DNA from 2 places in the Shewanella sp. H8 genome. Region 2 is predicted to be linked to the other one. Evidence: predicted binding sites of a transcription regulator. Region 2 holds the regulator's gene; the other holds the start of a gene.
The links. Region 2 encodes sigma-54, which starts transcription at its own class of promoters, with help from an activator protein. Its sites were predicted from a motif close to GTTGGCACGNNNNTNGNNT; they were not measured.
Positions count from the first base shown of each region.

Region 1: flgA (flagellar basal body P-ring formation chaperone FlgA) is a predicted target of sigma-54. The motif match lies at 4,792-4,810, and genes of this name have one in related genera.

Region 1 covers NZ_CP157213.1:3,040,835-3,048,763, forward strand. Annotated here, with positions in the region: gene flgE (flagellar hook protein FlgE) at 1-990, opposite strand, end outside; gene flgD (flagellar hook assembly protein FlgD) at 1,053-1,838, opposite strand; gene flgC (flagellar basal body rod protein FlgC) at 1,862-2,278, opposite strand; gene flgB (flagellar basal body rod protein FlgB) at 2,281-2,679, opposite strand; gene ABIS04_RS13170 (protein-glutamate O-methyltransferase CheR) at 2,815-3,648, opposite strand; gene ABIS04_RS13175 (chemotaxis protein CheV) at 3,699-4,619, opposite strand; gene flgA (flagellar basal body P-ring formation chaperone FlgA) at 4,988-5,695, shown strand; gene flgM (flagellar biosynthesis anti-sigma factor FlgM) at 5,770-6,099, shown strand; gene ABIS04_RS13190 (flagellar protein FlgN) at 6,201-6,674, shown strand; gene ABIS04_RS13195 (chalcone isomerase family protein) at 6,810-7,379, opposite strand; gene ABIS04_RS13200 (DUF2947 domain-containing protein) at 7,460-7,929, opposite strand, start outside.
Region 2 covers NZ_CP157213.1:3,810,073-3,818,001, forward strand. Annotated here, with positions in the region: gene ABIS04_RS16595 (calcium/sodium antiporter) at 1-794, shown strand, start outside; gene ABIS04_RS16600 (KpsF/GutQ family sugar-phosphate isomerase) at 839-1,816, shown strand; gene kdsC (3-deoxy-manno-octulosonate-8-phosphatase KdsC) at 1,819-2,385, shown strand; gene lptC (LPS export ABC transporter periplasmic protein LptC) at 2,382-2,942, shown strand; gene lptA (lipopolysaccharide transport periplasmic protein LptA) at 2,929-3,510, shown strand; gene lptB (LPS export ABC transporter ATP-binding protein) at 3,507-4,238, shown strand; gene ABIS04_RS16625 (RNA polymerase factor sigma-54) at 4,381-5,865, shown strand; partial or broken gene hpf (ribosome hibernation-promoting factor, HPF/YfiA family) at 5,862-6,116, shown strand; gene ptsN (PTS IIA-like nitrogen regulatory protein PtsN) at 6,119-6,562, shown strand; gene rapZ (RNase adapter RapZ) at 6,559-7,422, shown strand; gene ABIS04_RS16645 (HPr family phosphocarrier protein) at 7,443-7,718, shown strand.

The DNA of each region.
Region 1 (7,929 bases), 770 kb from region 2:
TTCAAACGGAGAAGCATACTGAGTTGGGTTATTAAAGCTTATTGTAAGCGTTTGAGTACCATCGGCTCCAGGGCCTAAAGCCTCTGCACCACCAGTACCGAGTGCCTCAGTGGTAATCGTAGCTGGGTCACTGCCAGTATAAGTACCAGTAGAGTTAAATTTCAGCACTGCACCAGACCATGTACCAACGCCGCTTGGGTTAGTAGCTGATGCGGTACCAGCACCATCAACGGTACCATCACCATCGATATCCGTATCATAACTACCAGCACCAGTTGCAACATCAACTGGCTCACCATCTACCGCATAAAAAGCAACCCAGTTACTTTCACCTGTATATGAACCTGCGGTAGGTTTAATAAAGTAGGTGGTCATAATATGTGATTCACCTAATGAATCATAAATGGTTACTGAAGTAGAGTTGTTGAATGTATCAGAATCATCCGGATCAAAACTAGCTGGGTCTAATGCATCTTCACCCACATTAAGGTTCATCTGCAAGCCAACACTTTCTGTTTGCACTGGGCTACCGGCAGTATCCGGAATTTGGATCGGATCTGTGGTTGTTAAACTCACCGATGTGGAGTTACCATCGTCATCCACAGGGAACCCTTGTAAAAAATTACCCGCAGAATCAACCATATAATTATCTGAATCAACTTTAAATGCACCGGCTCTAGTATAAGATAGATCCTGTGTATCTAAATCTGATGAAGTAACAAAAAATCCGCTACCACTTATCGCCATATCCAGCGAGTTACTGGTAAATTGTAAACTACCTTGATGAAACTGTTGGGCAACTTGCGTAGTGGTAACACCACCACCCACTGTTGTTTTACTGTTTGCAAAAATTGAATTTGCATACACATCAGCAAACTCTGCACGAGATTCTTTAAAACCGACGGTATTCACGTTAGCGATATTATTCGCGGTAGTATTTAAGTCTTTTTGCGCGGCAGCGATACCACTGAGTGCGATGTTAAATGACATAGTTCACCTCTCACAATTAATTCATTTATAAATACGACCAATAATCTATTGTTGGTCATACTCTATGTTTCGGATACTGCGAGTACGTCAGACAACTTAATTCCGCCTACTCCACGCAAATTCAAAATGGCTCCTGTTGCCGTTGTGCCTAAAGACACGCTGGCAACATGGGCATAAGTCGATACCGCTAAATCTTCCGATGTTCCATCCACCTTACCGCTGGCCTTAATGGCATAATTACCTGCTTCAACAGGTTCGCCATTTTTATCTAAACCATCCCAAGTGACATCAACATTGCCGCCTTCACTGCCATCAACAGTAAAACTCTTAATAAGCTGGCCGGATTCATCTTCCACCCTAACCGTAATAGACTCGATTGCCGATGGTGTACTGATCACAGCTTTAATCTCAGGGCTTTCAGTAGATATAGCGCCAGTATCAGAAGGAATAAGCACTTTACGTCCAACTAAACTTGAAGCTTGTAATGCTTGGCTTGAGCTCATGACAGTATTAAGGTTAAGAATTTCATCATTAAGATTTGAAATACCATCGACTGTCGAGAATGATGCCATTTGCGCAATCATTTGGTCATTGTCAACGGGCTCAAATGGATCCTGCATTGACAACTGTTGACTAAGTAAAGCAAAAAAATCCTCTTGCTTTAACATCTGATCATTAGCTTCAGGTATCGCACTTTCTTCTGGTAGACGGATGCTATCTAGAAAAACATTACCTGTTGTAGTCGTCGTTGTATTTGTCTGTACCGAACTTTTCGTTGCAGCACTTGTGTTAGAAGCACTACTGGACTGTTGCGGTAAAGACTGACTGTAAGCATTAACGAGGCTCATTGTTACCTCCTTGAATAATCATACTATTTACCCATCCTTAGTGTTTGTTGCAACATAGTCTTAGTCGCATCAGCCACTTGAACATTCATTTGATAAGAGCGTGATGCAGAAATCATATCTGCCATTTCTTCCATTACATTAACATTGGGTTTGTAGATAAACCCCTCATTATCTGCCATTGGATGGTCTGGTGAATATTCTTTTTGCAATGGTTTGTCACTTTCGACAATGCCTTTAACAGTGACTCCTGGTGAGTCATTTTGCTGGCTATTGGCTTTCATTAATTCGGCTTCAAAAACGGGATGACGTGCACGATAGGTTTTATCTACGCTACTCGACACAGAATCTGCATTGGCAATATTACTGGCGGTGGTGTTCAACCGTACAGACTGCGCAGACATACCCGAGCCAGATACATTTAAAATATTAAATAAACTCATAATTAATCACCCCGCAATGCTTTAGTCATGCCAGAAAATTTACTTTCAAGAAACCCTAATGACATTTGATATTCCAGCGCATTTTGCATAAATGCTGCTTGCTCTTTTTGCGTGTCGACAGTATTACCATCACCGGTATCGGCTTGAGTAGGTACACGATATTGAACATGTTGTTGGCTTAATGCCGTTAAATCGAAATGTTTATCTGTGGTTTTACTCATACTCAAGCCCTTCTGATGTGAGCTTGCCGCTTGCATCGCAGAAGCAAAATCAACATCTTTAGCTTTATAATGAGGAGTATTGGCATTGGCGATATTACTTGAAATAACTTCTGCTCTTTGAGCTCTTACGCCCAACGAGTATTGGTGAACACCTAATGCATTATCGAAATTAATCGCCATAAAATTGCCTCCATCAGCTAACTGATAGGAATAAAGCAAAGGTTATGCCAATAATTAATTTTTTACGAATAAAAAGATAAAAACAAACATACCGACGAATGCCGGCATGATAATTAGGTTAAGCTATTATTTTAACTACACTTTCTTTTGATAATAAATACCAGGGTTACAACGAACCATATTAAATTCATCGCTCAAACCCGCAAGAGATTCTGACGCACCTAAAAATAAAATCCCTTTTGGATTAAGTGCGGCAGCAAATTGCCGCAAAATTTTAGCTTTTGCCTCTGGCCCAAAATAAATCAATACATTACGGCAAAAGATAATATCGTACTTGCCTAATAGACTATAGTTTTCAAGGAGATTGTGGGCCCTAAAATTAACTAAACGCTTAACATTATCTTTCACTTTCATATTGCCTGACGGCAAGGTATCAAAAAACTGACGTTTACGTTCTTCAGACAAACCGCGAGCTAGGGCTAAACCATCATATTCAGCATTCTTGCAGCGGTCTAACATTGAAGGTGATAAATCAGTTGCCTGGATAGCAGCCCCCCCAGGTAAAGCGCCAGGTTTACGTTGCTGATACTCCAACACAGTCATGGCTAAAGAATAAGGTTCTTGCCCAGAAGAGCACGCCGCCGACCATATTTTCAATGGTCGACCAAGCTTACTGTACTCAGGTAACAGAGTATTGTGCAGTAATTCAAATGGATAACGGTCTCGAAACCATAAGGTTTCATTTGTCGTCATTGCATCTATCACTTCAGCGCGTAATTGACGTTCTGTCGGTTTCATTGACTTTTTAACCACCTCAGATAAAGAAGGTAAATTATACTTTCCCATCAGTGGAGCTAAACGACTGCGCACTAAATATTGTTTATTCTCACCTAACACAATACCGCTATGCTGTTCTAAAAACAGCCTAAATTGATTGTACTCTGCTTCAGCAAGTGATTTATCTGTCACATTATCTTCCTAAATATACGAGCTTATGAGATAAAATATCAATATTGGCTTTATAAGCTCAAATGTTTGTTAACCGCTGCGGCTAATTCATCAGGGTTAAACTTGGCAATAAAGTCGTTAGCCCCTACTTTCTCTACCATTGCTTGGTTAAACACACCACTTAATGATGTATGCAATACTACTTTTATGTTCTTTAATTTTGGATCATCGCGAATTTCTGCAGTTAGTGTATAACCATCCATTTCTGGCATTTCAATATCAGAAATAATAAGCGGGATTTCAACAGATACATCATCCATTTCAGTCGCTATACTTTTCAGTTTAAGTAACGCTTCCTTACCATCTTTGGCTGTATCAATTTGTAGATTTAAGGACTCTAATGAGCGAATAATTTGTTTACGAGCCACTGTTGAATCATCAATAACCATAATATGATAATGTTGATCTCTATCAATGGTTAATGTTTCATTGACCTCTTTACTGATCGAAGTCTTAACCGGTGAAATTTCATCGAGAATTTTTTCAACATCTAAAATCTCAACCAACTCACCTTCTATTTCAGTGACAGCCGTTAAATATGATGAACGACCAGAACCTTGTGGAGGAGGCATAATCGCTTCCCAGTTCATGTTGATAATACGTTCAACAGAACTCACTAAAAAGCCTTGAACGCTTCGGTTATATTCTGAAATGATAATAAAACAATTTTCGGTCGATGTCAGCGGACGTCCGCCTGTTGCCGCACTTAAATCGATAACAGAAATGGTTGCACCACGAATATGAGCAACACCTTTAACAAAACGGTTTAATTTAGGTAACGTTGTCAGTGGTGGGCATTGCAATACCTCTTTCACTTTAAACACGTTAATCCCAAATCTTTGGCGGCCATTAAGCCTAAACAATAGCAACTCTAGTCTGTTTTGCCCGACAAGTTGAGTACGTTTATTTACTGATTCTAAAATGCTCGACATAAAACAGCCTTGTAGTTAACGGTCACCCAAAAGGATAAATTGTGCTTTGAAATTATAGTAAACCTAGGTTTAACATAATACGGTTAATATATCTCGCTACTGATGACAAGTTCAACTTGAGTATAAACTATCACCAACCTAGCGAATACTTATCAATTGATCGAATTTAAAAGTGGGCATGTAATTTGCTTTAAATAGCATTGACTCATACTCACCATAAACCGACACTTTTTTGACGAAAGGATAATGCTATTATCATATCCTTAGACCTTTTATTCTTAACTTCTTACATATGCCGAGATAACTCGCATATTTTTCGTTTTTCAAAGTATAGGTGTATTCTGGCGAAACAAGCTAGTATCTTCATTATGAAAGTATTTTTTTTATGTTTTTTGTGCTCAATAACCTTTTTTTCGCCAGTATTTGCTAGTGAAGAGATAGTAACACCTACATTATCGACCATTTACGCATTAGCTAAAGAGACTGTCGCCAAAAAAATTGAGGCTGACTCAAAAGCCAAAATCCAAATTACCCCACAAAATCTTGAAGGTAGAATAAATCCGCCGCGATGTTATCCACCTATCAATGTAGAACTTGCCAGTGAGAGAGCTATTAGCCGTAATAATATGGTAAAAATAAGCTGCGATAGTCCTGACTATGACTACCCATGGCAAATGTACATCTCAGTTCGAGTTGAAATAAAATATCCAGTCGTAGTCGCTAATCAGTTACTTTCTAAAGATCAAATCATTGATCAACATCGCTTACAGGTAATGTACGTTGACCAATATAATTTAAAAGGCCAATATTTTTCTAATACGTCTACATTAATCGGTTCACGAGTGAAGCGTCGTGTTAGCAAAGACTCGCCAATAACTACTAATAATCTGTGTTTTGTTTGCAAAGGTGACAATGTTTCTATTTATGCAAAAACCGCTAATGTTCAAATCAAAACCCTTGGAGAAGCATTGCGAGACGGTAACATTGGTGAAGTGATCAGAGTCAAAAATAGTAATACAGAGAAACAATTTGATGCAGTGGTAATTGGCGTTGGCGAAGTTGAAGTAAGAATGTAAAATAAAGCTAAAGTTTTTTCCTGGGGTGTCGATAGCCTGTTTGGAAAACCTGATTCATTACGCTGGAGCCTCCCATGGCAATTGACATTAAGCATAACACTACTAACAATACACAAATGCGCACTGCTCGTGATATGCAGTCTGCTTCGCAATCTAATACGACTGCAGCACCAAAATCAGCTGCACCAGTTAAAACAGATTCCGTAAGCATTACCTCTCAAGCTCAACAGCTTCAGAGCGCGCAAACTAAAATGGCATCGTTACCGGAAGTCGACCAAAAAAAGGTCGCAGAAATAAAGCAAGCTATCTCTGAAGGACGCTATAAAGTCGATCCAGAAAAGCTAGCCGCGAATATTGCTAGTTTTGAAGCAGAGCTAGGCAGTTTATCGTTTAATAAAGAGTAACCGTTAAACGTTACTCTTTAATTTGTTTTAACGACACAGAGACAATAGGTGCAACCTTGCATTATAGTGAAGTGTTAGTTAAGAAAACCTAAGAGTAATTTATGACCGTACTAAATGAACAGCTAAATGAACAGCCAAATGGACTGCTTCACGATGAACTTCGTGAGTTATTAGACAGCCAGAATAAGACGTTAGTACAGCTAAGGCAGCTTATTTCCGAAGAAAAATCGGCATTATCTAAACAAGATGCAGACAAACTGTTAGCACTTTCTAAAGACAAAACTCAATGTTTATTCAACATGAAAACTACTGACGAAAAATTAGCAAATCATCCTCAGCACACTCTCCTTTCCACCGATCCAGAGTTAATCGCAAAAGTTGCACAAGCTAGAACTATTCTTGCAGAATGCAAAGATATAAACAGCCAAAATGCCAGTTTAATTGAGCTAAATATTGCCAGTCTCAATCGATTTGCCCAAGCACTGCAAGCCAGCCGTAATGCATCAAGTTTAACCTATAATGGCAAAGGTAAAACCTCTACTATTTCGACGCTTGGTAATGACTTTTCAGCTTAATTTGTCAGCCGAATACTTATCAATTAGCACTGCGACCTCACTAGTCGCCCTTCATTACTGTTGTAACATGCTAAAAGCCTAGAATCTAGGACGCTTCGCGGCTAGATACTATACAATCTTAGCAGCGTAGCGACACTAGTTAGAGGCTTTCCCTAGCATTGCTTCACGTAAACTTTGTTGTGCAGCCCCTTCGCCTAACCAAATCTTAAGTAATGCCTGACGAAAAGCCTCACCCACTATCTCACCCTGAACCTGACCATTTTTTATGCTGGTCACGCCCTTACCTTTTTGAGTAACAAAAGTAAATTGATCACCTTCAACAATTTCATCAGCAAATAGCTGTGTAAAATGTTCAATGTCTTTGGCAATAAAATGCGTGTCATTGTCGGTAGCGGAATCAAATCCTTCTGTTATGCCGTTACGCATTTTATTTGAAGAGATCATTCCAGAAGTGATGGTTAACTGGATCACAGCAATAGGCTGTGCCAGTACATCATCTAAGGTTTGCACTTTTTTAGGTAAGTACAAACTACCCACATATAAATCCATGAAAAACTTACTGCGCACCCCTGCACCATTCAATACTAATGGTTGCTCTGCTGCAGTCATTTGTTCTGCTACATCAACATCTGCAATTGTGCTAGCTTGTGCCAACAAAGGCAGCATTAACGATAAGCTCAAACCAATTGAAGCTAATAATTTCATATAAACTCTCTAAAAAAGCTGTAAAAAAACGGCAACAATATCGGCCATTGAGTCAACAACCGTAACGTAGGTTTGATTAATTAACCGCGAACGCCTAATTTATATTGGCCATTCTGTAGAAACATCAATGCTTGCTTGTGCTTTGGCGAGATAAGAATTGGACCATCATCAAAAAATAAAAAGCACTTCCAATTACGCACAAACACATCCCAACGCGTTTCAACTATTTGGTACTTTTCATAACAAAAATACACCACAGCATCTGCAGGCCACTGAATATGTTCAATTATTGCTTCTGGCATCGCATTATCATGAGAGTCCCACGCAGCTTGCCAGTGCTCAGTTGCCGTCCAGGCATCTTGCTTCGCTGGCCAGTCACCCTTTTCGAATAATTCTGCGCGACTGCTCTTATTGCTTATCCACTTATCCCACACTTCCATGGCACTTTTATCGGTCAATGGCTTAATCAGCGCCTTATCATCATCTGATACAGGCAAATCTTTATGGTTAAAAATCCACTTACGCTTATAAAGATCAAACGGAATATATG
Region 2 (7,929 bases):
CCGCAACCGCATCAATGGATGGCATGCGTGATACCGCTATTGGTAACGTGTTGGGCTCCAACATTGCAAACATTACTTTAATTCTAGGATTAACGGCCTTATTTGGGGCTATTGGCGTAGGATCAAAAACCTTAAAACGTGAAATACCACTTATGCTAGCGGCCACAGTTTTCGCTGGTTACACCTTACATGATGGCGTGCTCACGCGTACAGAAGGTAGCATGCTCATCGTGTTACTTTTTCTGCTAATGGGATATTTCATATGGCAAGCGATTAAAGATAAAACACCCGATAACTTAGATACAGAACTTGAATCTGAGATCCCTAAAAATGTTCCAACCTTTCATGCTATCATTTGGCTAACTGTCGGTATTATATTACTCCCGGTTTCAGCCAGTTGGATGGTAGATGGCGCTGTGGGTATTGCAACGTTTTATGGGTTATCTGATCTGGTCATCGGCCTAACCATTATTGCAGTGGGAACAAGCCTTCCAGAATTAGCAGCCTGTATTGCTGGGGTGCTAAAAAAAGAAGACGACCTCGTCATTGGTAATATTGTTGGATCCAACTTATTTAATATTCTTGCAGTGTTGGCACTGCCAGGGTTAATTTCCCCTGGTGAAATAGATGCCTCAGCCAGTGGAAGAGACTTCTATATGGTCTTAGGTACCAGTACTGCATTAGCCGTTTTAGTATTATCTAGTGGTGCCAAACAACAACTAACCCGTTGGCATGGTGCACTATTATTAATCACCTTTATTGCGTACCAAATTGTTGTATTTCAATCTCATTAGATTGGAGCATTAAGGTAAAGTATTAAGTTAAAAGAGAGATTCACATGGTAAATCAAACTCAATTTCGTCAATGGGGCCGTAAAGTCATTGATATTGAAAAAGCTGCTTTAGATAATTTATATCAATACGTGGACTCAGTTGAGTTTGGCCAAGCGTGTGAACTCATCCTACAGTGCAATGGCAAAGTCATTGTTATGGGGATGGGGAAATCGGGTCATATCGGTAATAAAATATCAGCAACTTTTGCCAGTACTGGTACACCGGCATTTTTTGTACACCCAGGAGAAGCCAGTCATGGTGATTTGGGCGCATTAGCAAAAAATGACATTGTGCTCGCCATTTCCAATTCTGGTGAATCAAGTGAAATACTCACCTTGATGCCTGTGATACAGCGCATGGGGGTTCCGGTTATTGCGGTAACGGGCAAGCCAGACTCCAACATGGCGCGTTTATCCAAAATCCATTTATGTATTCAGGTTCAAGAAGAAGCTTGTCCACTTGGATTAGCACCAACCTCAAGTACCACTGCAACGTTAGCAATGGGTGATGCATTAGCCATTGCATTATTGCAAGCAAAAGGATTTACTCGTGATGATTTTGCCTTGTCACATCCAGGCGGTTCTTTGGGAAGAAAATTATTGTTGAAAGTAGATGATGTCATGCATAAAGGTGATGATTTACCCATAGTCCATAATGATATTTGTATTACTGAAGCACTTTACGAAATATCCAAAAAAGGTCTTGGCATGACCGCAGTCGTCGATAATGATAATAAGCTAGTGGGTATATTTACCGATGGAGATTTACGTCGTGTCATCGATGCAGAAGTGAACCTGAGAACCACTCCGATAGCACACGTAATGACCAAAAACTGTGTGACCAGTCCTGCTGGTATTTTAGCTGCACAAGCACTGCAAATTATGGATGAAAAAAGCATCAACGGATTGATTGTCGTCAATGAAAAACACCAACCGATCGGGGCATTAAATATGCTCGATATGGTTAAAGCTGGAGTCATTTAATCATGTCAGAATCAACCTCGTTTCGCCAAGGATTATACGGTCCCATCAGTAATGATGTGTGGTTACGCGCTCAAAAAATTAAACTATTAATCTGTGACGTCGACGGTGTATTTTCCGATGGCCGTATTTACCTCAGTAATGCTGGCGAAGAACTGAAAGCCTTTCATACTCGCGATGGCTACGGAGTGCGTTCTATCATCACAAGTGGATTTCATGTAGCTGTGATCACTGGGCGTAAATCCAAAATAGTAGAAAACCGCATGACGGCATTAGGTATTACGCATATTTACCAGGGGATTGACAATAAATCCGAACCTTTTGAGCAACTTATGTCTTTGTATAATGTGAGCGCCGACGAAGTCGCTTACATTGGTGATGACATGGTTGATCTTCCCGTGATGAAAGCCGTAGGACTAGCAGTATGTGTCGGTGATGGCCATCCGTTTGTAAAACAACAATGCCATATGACAACGACCCTAAATGGCGGACACGGTGCACTACGTGAACTGACCGACTTATTACTATTAAGCCAAGATAAATTTGCCACTGCTCATGGTATGAGTATATGAATAGAGTCACGCTAGGTATTGTAGTTTTTTTTGGCCTTGCTTTAATACTATACTGGCAAGCACAAATAAAGCGCAGTGAAATGGAGGCCGTGAAAGTTCGCGGAATTGAGCGTCCAGATTTTATTGCAAATAACCTTCAAACCACTGAATTTAATCAACTCGGTTTTGTAGAAAGTCGAGTCAGTGCCGAGCACATGGAACATTATGCTTCTACTGACGTCACTCACTTTACCAAACCTATCTACCTCATTTATCCTGAAAATGGTAAAGCACAGTGGCAATTAAGTGCAGACCGAGGACGATTAAATAAAAATACCAGCAAAGTAATATTAGAAAATAATGTTATTATTGATGCTATTGATATAGAAGAACCCCTACAATCACTGAGCACCCAAGCCATTACTGTGGATTTAACCACTATGATAGGTACCTCGCAGGAGATGGTGTATATCAAAGGAAAAGGGTTTATTATTCAAGGCTTAGGCCTACATGCAGACTTGAATTCGCAAAAATTATCGCTACTCAGCCAGGTAGAAGGGAAATATGAGCCACATTAATCGTCTCCACACTCGCGCCAATGTTATGTTATTAAGTAGCATACTTTGCCTACTGAGTTTGCCTGCCATGGCTAAACAAGGTGATCTTATGCAGGAGTTAAAAATTGCCGCAGTAAGCCAGTCTGCCGACATTAAAAACAATCAAATTGTCTTTAATGGCCCGGTTACCATTGTTCAAGGCTCGATTAATATCAATGCTGATCAGCTGCGGGCATTTACCCCCGAAAACAGCACCAGTAAAAGACTTATCGCCACTGGTTCGCCGGCAACGTTTTCACAAGAATTAGATGACGGCCAAATAGGTACCGCCAGTGCCGACGAAATTACTTATGATCTTGCCAGCACCACGCTCACATTAATAGGCAATGCCAAGCTTGAGCAATCAGGAAGCCAAGTTACTGGTAACAAAATTAAGTACAATATCAATGCACAAGAGTTGATAGCTGAAAGTACAGGTAAGGGACAAGATCGGGTCATCACGATTATTCAACCTGAAAACTTCCAAGATGAAACCGCGCCGAAGCAAAAACTCCCTGAAATCCCTGTTAACAAGCAGAACAAACAATGACCCAAATAACCTTAACCGCTGAAAATTTAGCTAAAAGCTATAAAGCTCGTCAAGTTGTTAAAGATGTTAGTTTAACGGTTAAAACTGGCCAGATAGTGGGTCTTTTAGGCCCTAATGGGGCGGGTAAAACAACCACATTTTATATGGTTGTCGGCTTAGTAAAAAGCGATAAAGGTCGGATCTTAATTGATAATGACGATCTCACCGCCGATCCAATGCATCTTCGAGCCCGTAAAGGTATTGGTTATTTACCGCAAGAAGCCAGCATTTTTCGTAAGCTCACTGTACACGACAATATTATGGCCGTGTTGCAAACTCGCAAAGAGCTCAACAACGACCAACGAATTGAACAACTTGAGCATTTGCTAGAAGAATTCCACATTACCCACATTCGCGATAATCAAGGCATGTCGTTGTCGGGTGGAGAACGTCGTCGCGTTGAGATTGCACGCGCATTAGCTGCTAATCCAAAATTTATTTTACTCGATGAACCCTTTGCTGGTGTTGATCCTATTTCAGTTATTGATATTAAAAAAATTATCCAACAACTGAAAAGTCGCGGTTTAGGGGTATTAATTACCGACCATAATGTTCGTGAAACGTTAGATGTTTGCGAGCGGGCCTATATTGTTAGCCAAGGTAATTTAATTGCTGAAGGTACACCTGATGAAGTATTGAGCAATCAACAAGTTCGAGCTGTGTACTTAGGTGAACAATTCAAGCTATAGTTAAGTTACGGGTCTTTTAAACTATCTAACTCGTTTTGTTGAACGTTAACTAAATAACGTTAAATGTCATTGATGTATGTAACAATCAATACAGTATTTTAGATTGTCATTTTTATGGAAATCATCTAGGGATAAGCGGTAAATGAAAGCGTCACTCCAACTAAAAATGGGTCAACACTTAACCATGACCCCACAATTGCAGCAGGCTATTCGCTTACTGCAATTATCGTCATTGGAGCTACAGCAAGAAATCCAACAAGCATTGGATTCAAACCCATTGCTTGAAATAGAAGATGAGTTTTCAGAAGCAAAAAACTCCGCAAAAGAAAATCGAGACCAAGCTGATACCGACTTTAGTGACAACAGCAGCGTTAATAAAGAAAAAGACACCTCTACAGTTGACACTGCAGAGTCTATAACCAAAGAAACCATGGATGATCTAGCCATGGATACGACATGGGACGAAGTGTATACCGCCTCCCCAATGTCAGGTTCAGGCAGTGCGAGCATGCGCGACGATGACATGCCATTCCAAGGTGAAACCACCGAAGGTCTGTATGAGCATTTAGAATGGCAAAAAAATCTTACTCCCTTTTCTGAGACCGATTTAGCAATTGCCACCGCTATCATTGATGCTGTTGATGAACAAGGTTATTTAACCCAAAGTACCGAAGATATTCTCGAAGCAATGGGCGATGAAACCGTTGAACTAGATGAAGTTGAAGCCGTATTAAAGCGCATTCAACACTTTGATCCTGTTGGTGTAGCGGCTAGAGATTTAAGCGAGTGCTTATTCATCCAATTAGCGCAATATGCCAACACAACCCCCCATATTGATAATGCTCGTCTGCTGATTAAAGACTATTTAGATTTAATTGCCGGGCGTGATTTTAGATTGTTAATGCGTAAAACAAAGCTAAAAGAAAACGAGTTGCGTGACGCTATCACCCTAATCCAGTCACTTAATCCTCGTCCAGGTTTATTAATTACTGCCGTAGATGACGAATACGTCATACCCGATGTTACGGTACTAAAGAAAAATGGCCGATGGGTTGTAGAGTTAAATCCTGACAACATGCCAAAAATTGGCGTTAATCAACAATACGCCGCCATGGCGCGAAGCAGTAAAAATCCGTCGGATAGTCAATTTATTCGAGGCCACTTGCAAGAAGCTAAATGGTTTATTAAAAGTATTGAAAGCCGTAACGACACATTACTCAAAGTGGCCAATTGCATTGTACAATTTCAACAAGGTTTCTTTGAATATGGCGAAGAAGCCATGAAACCAATGGTATTAAATGATATCGCTGAAGCTGTAGAAATGCATGAATCAACCATTTCACGGGTGACTACCCAAAAATACATGCACACCCCACGAGGACTGTTTGAACTAAAATACTTCTTCTCTAGCCATGTCAGCACTGACGATGGCGGTGAATGTTCATCTACTGCAATTCGTGCTTTTATCAAAAAATTAGTTGCTGCAGAAAACCAGCAAAAACCGCTGAGTGACAGTAAAATGGCCCAACTTCTGGCTGAACAGGGCATAAACGTTGCTCGTCGTACCATTGCAAAATATCGTGAAGCAATGATGATTCCACCGTCTAACCAACGTAAGAGTTTATAACCTACAAGGCAACGGAATATATTCATGATAAATTTTCAAAGCTTGAACGACACTCCGATCAGAGCCATAATGCAAACGTTGCGCTCAATGTATAAAAGTTACAACAAAGATCAAAAGCCAGTAAAATCACAGATGGCATAGTGATGTTTGCCATGTCAGAATGTACTGATATGTATACTGCAATAGACGCCCTGATCGATAAGCTCAACCGTCAGGTAATTAAACACCAACAGAAGTATACACAACACTAACGATGGAACTTTGTACCATTCTGCGACCGGAGTGCACTACCTGTGCCACCCCGGGCAGTAAGAAAAAAGTACTGGAACTCATCAGCAACTTAGTCGCTGCCCAGTACCCACCCCTATCTTCGCAAGAGGTTTTTGAAAGCCTTTTAGCGAGAGAGAAAGTGGGTAGCACAGGTATAGGAAATGGCATCGCGATACCTCATGGTCGATTGACGTCTATCGATCAGCCCATTGCCATATTTATTAAGTGTGAAGAACCCATTGCCTTTGATGCAATCGATAACCAACCAGTTGATCTGTTATTTGCTTTATTAGTGCCGGCAGATCAGTGCCAAGAACACTTAAGCACGTTATCGAACATGGCCCAAAAACTAAGTGACAAGCAAATATTGAAACAGCTTCGTAAAACTCACGACTCAACAGAACTTTATCAGGTTATCACTGCATGAAACTTGTCATAGTATCAGGACGTTCAGGCTCAGGAAAATCAGTAGCCTTAAGAGTATTGGAAGACCTAGGATATTATTGTGTTGATAATTTGCCTTTAGCTCTTATTGGCACATTATTAGCACAGCTCAAAGGTAGTAATGATTTAGTGGCAATCAGTGTTGATGTACGCAACATTGATGAGCAAAGTAAAGTGCTTCAAAATCAATTAGCCCTGCTTGAGCACGACACTGAAATTATCAGCTTCTTTTTAAACTCCAATGATAAAGTTCTACTCAAACGTTATAGTGAAACTCGTCGATTACATCCGCTATCTAAAAATCATATTTCACTGCAAGAAGCGATCAAACTAGAAGGACGCTTACTTGAACCAATCGCAAAAATTGTTGACCATTATATTGATACATCAGCACTGAATATTTACGAATTAAGTGACCAGGTTAGGCAAATATTATTAGGCAGTGTTGATAAAGAGTTAGTGATTAACTTTGAATCTTTTGGCTTTAAACACGGAATGCCGACAGAAGCGGACTTTATGTTTGATGTACGCTTTTTGCCCAACCCACACTGGGAAATAGAGCTGCGTCCATTTACTGGTTTAGACGAACCTGTACAAGAGTTTTTAGGGCGCCAGCCATTAGTTAATAAGTTTATCTGGCAAATTGAAAACCTATTCGAAACTTGGATGCCTCACCTAGAACGTAACAATCGCAGCTACCTTACTATCGCCATTGGCTGTACTGGTGGTCAACATCGCTCAGTGTATATTGTCGATCAATTGGCAAAACGATTTAGACAAGGCAGTAAACATACAGTGAATGTTCGCCACAGAGAATTGGATTTAAATGGCAGTAACAGCTAAGTGAAAATAGGATCGAATCAATGATCAAACTTGAACGCCAAGTTAGTATTTCAAACAAATTAGGTTTACACGCCCGCGCAGCGACAAAGTTAGCCATTCTAGTCGCTGATTTTGATGCCAATATAACCTTAATTCAAGATGAAAAAAGTGCCAGTGCAGCAAGTGTCCTAGGGTTGTTAATGCTCGAAAGTGGAATTGGAAAAATGATCACAGTGACAGCTGAAGGACCAGATGCAGAAGCGGCCCTAAGCGCAGTGTGCGATCTCATTAATGCCAAATTTGATGAATGTTGCTAAATTTGTACGCTTAGCAGCTCGGCAATAGAGAGTCGCAAAATGTAAGATTAGCGCTAAATATGTCAGTAACACTAGCTTCTATTCTCTAATGCTCACAAACCATATGCCTATATTAGATGTTGCGCCTTGAACTCCTCAGCCTCATACTAACGCAATAGCCACAACAATATTATTTACATATTCACCTCACAAGAATAGCCTTTATGTTTAC